DNA from 2 places in the Clostridium sp. JS66 genome. Region 1 is predicted to be linked to the other one. Evidence: riboswitches for the same ligand, from Rfam matches in the RefSeq annotation. Region 1 holds a riboswitch; the other holds the start of a gene.
The links. Region 1 has a riboswitch for S-adenosylmethionine ahead of Q6H37_RS08865 (pyridoxal phosphate-dependent aminotransferase). Riboswitches for the same ligand answer to the same signal wherever they lie in the genome.

Region 1 (3,186 bases):
CTCTTAAATCAAATTCCCAATTCAATTTCTCTTAAGCAATTTGAAAATGGAGCTAATCCAGAGGCTCATTATATAACTACAGGACCAGAAATATATTTGTCTTTAGGTGACCAGATAGATTATTTTGTAGCAGGAGCAGGCAGCGGTGGAACATTTACAGGTATTGCAAAATATTTAAAGGAAAAAAATCCAAATGTAAAGGCTGTATTAGCCGATCCGATTGGATCTACAATTGGTGGTGGTGAAGAGGGCTGCTATAATATAGAAGGTATAGGAAATAATTTTATACCAGGAACTATGGATATAGAATTAGTTGATCATACAATAAAGGTTAATGATGAAGAATCCTTTAAAATGGTAAAAGAACTAGCAAGAAAAGAAGGAGTTATAGTAGGTTCTTCTTCTGGAGCTGCTATGGCAGCGGCCTTAAAATTAGCAGAAACTATAGACAGCGGTAATATAGTTACTGTATTTCCAGACAGAGGAGATAGATATTTTAGCAAAAATATATACGATTAATTAAATATTAAACTTTTACAGTTAAAAAAAATGTCAAGCATTTTTTAGAGAACAATTGTCATCTGTCCTCTGAAAAAGTTGAGTTAAATCTTGTTCTTTAGCTAATTTGAAAAATAAGTTGAAATCATATAACTAAGACAGTTTAAATTTAAAATTGATTTTTAAGTATTGTATTTATATAATAATATTGGTATATGAGAATAATGTTGTTATACCAAATATGCAATTGATGGAAAGGTGATCGTGTGAAGATTTCAACTAAAGGAAGATATGGATTAAAAGCACTTATTGATATAGCTATGTATTCTAATTCTGAAACAGTTACATTAAAAAGTATTTCAGAAAGACAAAATATTTCGGAAGGATACTTAGAACAGATTTTTTCGGCATTAAGGAAAAGTGGTTTAGTTATAGGAAAGAAAGGGGCTCAAGGAGGATATACATTATCAAAGCATATAAGTACAATAACTATTGGAGAAATATTAAGAACCTTAGAAGGTAATTTGTCATTGGTAGATATTAGAAATAGGGATGATGCAGACGATCTAGAGAGATGTATAAATGAAAATCTATGGGATGCAATAAATAAAAATATTAATGATTATTTTGATAGTATTACATTAGAAGATTTAGTTAACAAATACAAGAGTGAAGCGGACTATTATATGTATTTTATTTAAAGAAAAGTTTTGTGTAATAATCTATTTTTGTGTAAGATAAAGTTGAAAAAATATATTGATATAATAAAGTACCACTGATATAATGGAAGAATACTTAAGTTTATTTAGAAAATTTAATATGTTTTATTCTTATCCAGAGAGGTGGAGGGACTGGCCCTATGAAACCCGACAACCGGCATTTTAATATGTATCGGTGTCAATTCCTACAAAGTAATTTTAATTACTTTGAAAGATAAGAGAAGTGGTTGTTACGTGAAATTAAAATTTTGTAAGCAAAGGCTGTTTTTCTTATTTAAAGAAAAACAGCTTTTTAATTTTTTATGATTTAATATTTAAATAAATAGTAATGGGGGCTATATAAAATGCAAAAATTAAGCAACAGATTAGATTATTTTACTGAATCAGTAATAAGAGAAATGACAAGAGTGGCTAATAAATATGGAGCAGTAAATCTTTCACAAGGTTTTCCAGATTTTGATCCACCAAGAGAACTTATTGATAGTTTAAAGGAAGCAGCAGAAAAAGGACCACATCAATATGAAGTAACATGGAGATCAAAAGAATTTAGAGAAAAACTATCAAAGAAACAAGAAAAATTTATGGGAATATCAATAAATCCTGATGAAAATATAGTAGTTACTTGCGGTAGCACTGAAGCTATGATGGTAGCTATGATGTCTGTATGCAATCCAGGGGATAAAGTTATTGTATTCTCACCATTTTATGAAAACTATACAGCAGATACAATTTTAGCAGGAGCAGAGCCTATATATGTACCTTTGGTACCTCCTGAATTCAATTTTGATAGAGAGAAATTAAGAAAAGCTTTTGAAAGTAGACCTAAAGCGCTAATATTGTGTAATCCTTCAAACCCAGTAGGTAAGGTATTTACTAGAGAAGAATTATTATATATAAGCGAACTTGCAAAAGAATATGATACTTTTGTTATTACAGATGAAGTTTATGAGCATATAGTATTTAAGCCAAATAAGCATACTTATCTATCGTCTCTTCCAGGAATGTTTGAAAGAACAGTATCCTGTAGTTCTTTGTCAAAAACTTATTCTATAACTGGATGGAGGCTTGGATACATTATTGCAAGTAAAGATGTTATAAATAATTGTAAAAAAGTACATGATTTCTTAACTGTAGGAGCAGCTGCACCTTTACAAAAAGCAGCTTGTGCAGGATTAAGTCTTGAAGAAAGCTATTATGACGAGCTTAATAATATTTATGAAAAAAAGAAAAAACTGTTTTTAAATGGATTGGATGAAATTGGATTAAAATATTTTGAACCTCAAGGAGCTTATTATGTTTTAGTTGATATTTCAGAATTTGGCTGGAAGGATGACTATGAATTTTGTAAGTGGATGGCAAAAGAAATTGGTGTTGCTGCTGTTCCTGGATCTAGCTTTTTTAAAGAAAATATAAATAATTATATAAGATTTCATTTTGCAAAAAAAGATGAAACATTGATTGAAGCTATTGAAAGATTAAAAAAATTAAAAAAGTAGTCATTTGACTTTTGGTTAGTATATAAAATAATTTTTATGTGAAAAAAGGAATAAAATTAAATATTATTACATTCTTATCCAGAGAGGTGGAGGGACTGGCCCTATGAAGCCCGACAACCGGCATTTTAATATGTATCGGTGCTAATTCCTGCAGAATATAATTACATATTCTGAAAGATAAGAAAAATGGAGTTTTATGAAATGGAAATTTTTTAAAAGCTATCTTTCTTATTGAAGAAGGATAGCTTTTTTATAAGTTATAAGATCAATGTAAACATTAAAAGGAGAAGACTAAAGTGTTAAATAAGAATAAAAGTAATAAGGGTATTTCAGAAGAAAATCTAAATAAGCTTTTAGAGATCTTAAAGATTGTCAAGTATGGTTTTGTAGCTTTAGTTATTCAAGATGGGATGGTAGTTGAAATAGAAAAAAATGAAAAAATGAGAATAGTATGATTTTAAATAAATTTATCA
Region 2 (3,186 bases), 620 kb from region 1:
TATAGATTGAAAAAAACTAAAATGTGAAAAAAGCTTAAATTAGTAGTATAAAGCTTTTTTAAAAATTATTATTATGGTATTATATTTTATGGAATTACACTGATTATGTATATGTAAAAATGTTTTAATTTCAATTTAGTGGTGAATTTTTATCGTTTTAAATGAAATTGGATTATTAGTGTATCAAATTAGTGAATATTAATATTTTTTTAATAGAATATTATTGGGAGGAGGATTTACTTTAAGATATAATATATTTTAAAGTATAATTTAAAATGTCATCGGAATACATAAAAAAACCAGTTTATCAAAAAATAGCAATTGATATAGCGAACAGAATATTATCTGGTGATTTTTCTGTAGGAGACAAACTTCATGGAAGATCATCTCTTTCAAGTTATTACAATGTTTCGCCTGAAACTATTAGAAGAGCAATTATTCTTTTAAATGACATGGATATAGTGGAAGTAATAAGAGGTAGTGGAATTATTATTAAATCAGTGGATAATTGTGTAAAGTTTATAGATAAATTTAAAGATATAGATTCTATAAATTTATCTAGGAAAGAAATATTAGATTTAATAAATCAAAAAAAATTGTTAGAGGAAAAAATTGAAGGAAAAATTGATGAACTTATAGATTATTCTAATAGATTTATTAATACTAATCCCTTCATGCCTTTTGAGTTTAAAATATATAAAGGACTTAGTATTATAGGAAACACTATATCCGAAAGTAAGTTTTGGCAAAATACAGGTGCTACTATAGTAGGAATAAGAAGAAAAAGCAATTTAATACTTTCACCAGGACCTAATGCTGCATTCCAAGAAGGAGATACTTTGTTGGTAATAGGTGAAGAAGATGTTTATGGAAAAATTAAGAAATTTATTTATGAAGATAATAAATAATTGAGAATAATACAATAAAATTTAAAAATAGAAGTTGACAATCTATATTTGTGTTGTTATAATTTAAAACATAAATTGAATATAAATTTCGCACTTATCAAGAGTGGTGGAGGGACTGGCCCGATGAAACCCAGCAACCAGTATCATTTTTTTAATGGTATATTGGTGCTAACTCCTGCGGCGTAAGCTGAGAGATGAGAGGTTAAATTAAGAGTAATAGCTCGAGGTTTTTCCTCGGGCTTTAATTTTTGTCTTAAGAAGGTTATACAAGACATATAGTTTTTGTAACTACTATGATTTAACTAATCACAGTTATAACGAATTAAAGTAATAAATTTCTAGAAGAAAGGAAAGGGCCAATGATTAAATTAGTAGATGTAAATAAAAGTTTTTCTGGCAACCAAGTGCTTAAAGATATAAATTTACATGTAAAAAAAGGCGACATTGTAGGTATTGTAGGACATAGTGGAGCTGGAAAGTCTACACTTTTAAGGTGTTTGAATGCTTTGGAAACTTATGATAGTGGAAGCGTAACTATTATGGGGAATGAATTAAAAGAATTAAGTGAAAAAGAAGTAAAGACTATGAGAAAAAGGTTGGGTATGATATTTCAGAATTTTAACCTGCTAAATAGAAAAAATGTATTTGATAATATAGCACTTCCCTTAGAAGTATGGAATTTTGATAAAGCTTATATAGAAAAAAAAGTAACCAATTTAGTTAAGTTAGTAGGACTTGAAGATAAAATTCATAGTATGCCTAAAGATTTAAGTGGTGGACAAAAACAAAGGGTTGGTATAGCAAGAGCATTAGCTTTAGATCCAGAAATATTATTATGTGATGAAGCTACATCAGCATTAGATCCGAATACTACAAAATCCATATTAGAACTTATAAAGAAAATAAATGAAGAATTAAATATTACAGTGGTTTTAGTTACACATCAAATGGAAGTAGTTAAAGAAATATGTAATAGGGTTGCACTTATGGAAAAGGGAGAAATAAAAGGTGAAGGTACTGTAGAAGAGTTGTTCTTAAAACCAGATAAGGATTTACAGAAGCTATTAGGTGAAAATGAAGTACTTCCTGAAAGTGGAGTGAATATAAAAATATTTTTTCCCAAAGAGTACAGTCAGCAGTGTATTATAACTTCAATAGCTAGAGAACTTGATATAGATTTTTCTATAGTATGGGGAAAGCTTGAAAAGTTCAGAGACAATGTTTTGGGATCACTTGTTATAAATACAAATGAACAATACAAAGAAAATATATGCAAATTCTTGGATTCAAAGTCTATAATTTGGGAGGTGATTGAAAATGATGATTAATGAAATATTACTTCCAGCATTATTGGAAACAGTACAAATGGTTTTAATATCTACTTTTTTAGCAGTGGCTATAGGATTTATACCAGCAATTATACTTGTATTAACAGATGAAAGTGGATTGAAACCTAATAAAGTTGTGTATAAGACATTGGATTTTATAATAAATACTTTACGTTCCTTCCCATTTTTAATATTGATGATTTCTATATTTCCACTGACAAAATTAATAGTTGGGACAAGTATAGGAACAAATGCAGCTATAGTTCCTTTGACAATAGCAGCAGCACCGTTTGCAGCTAGAGTAATAGAATCTTCTATGAAGGAAGTAGACAATGGTGTAATAGAAGCAGCGAAATCCTTTGGATCAAGCAACTGGCAAATAATATATAAAGTAATACTAAAGGAAGCATTTCCTTCTATAATATTAGGAATAACTTTAACAGTTATTAGTGTAGTTGGTTATTCTGCTATGGCAGGAGCTATTGGCGGAGGGGGCCTCGGAAATGTAGCTATTAACTATGGATACTATAGATTTAAAACAGATATAATGATTTACACTGTTGTAATCTTAATAGTACTTGTTCAGGTTTTTCAAAGTTTAGGTACATTTATTTATAGAAAATTAAGTAAATAACATTATTTTAAATAACAAAATAAAAATATAATTAAGCGGGGGTAATAAAAATGAAAAAGAAAAAAATAATATCTTTAATACTATCATCACTTGTTGTTTTATCATTAGCAGGCTGTGGTGCTAAAAGTGGAGATGCTTCAAGCAGCACAAGCAAGGATAAAAAAGTAATAAAAGTAGGTGCTACACCAGTACCACATGCGGAAATATTAAAACAAGTAAAACCAATACTACAAAAAGAAGGTTATGATCTTCAAATTGTTGAATTTACAGACTATGTAACACCAAATACTTCTTTAAATGAAGGACAGTTAGATGC

Region 2: another riboswitch for S-adenosylmethionine. It lies ahead of Q6H37_RS06035 (methionine ABC transporter ATP-binding protein); the one in region 1 lies ahead of Q6H37_RS08865 (pyridoxal phosphate-dependent aminotransferase).

What each region holds. Positions count from the first base shown of each region.
Region 1 is NZ_CP131467.1:1,885,116-1,888,301, forward strand. Features, by position in the region: gene Q6H37_RS08855 (PLP-dependent cysteine synthase family protein) at 1-519, shown strand, start outside; gene Q6H37_RS08860 (Rrf2 family transcriptional regulator) at 765-1,199, shown strand; SAM riboswitch class I at 1,326-1,438, shown strand; gene Q6H37_RS08865 (pyridoxal phosphate-dependent aminotransferase) at 1,562-2,713, shown strand; SAM riboswitch class I at 2,785-2,897, shown strand; gene Q6H37_RS08870 (YezD family protein) at 3,010-3,168, shown strand.
Region 2 is NZ_CP131467.1:1,264,807-1,267,992, forward strand. Features, by position in the region: gene Q6H37_RS06030 (TrkA C-terminal domain-containing protein) at 276-908, shown strand; SAM riboswitch class I at 1,000-1,109, shown strand; gene Q6H37_RS06035 (methionine ABC transporter ATP-binding protein) at 1,268-2,236, shown strand; gene Q6H37_RS06040 (methionine ABC transporter permease) at 2,229-2,870, shown strand; gene Q6H37_RS06045 (MetQ/NlpA family ABC transporter substrate-binding protein) at 2,921-3,186, shown strand, end outside.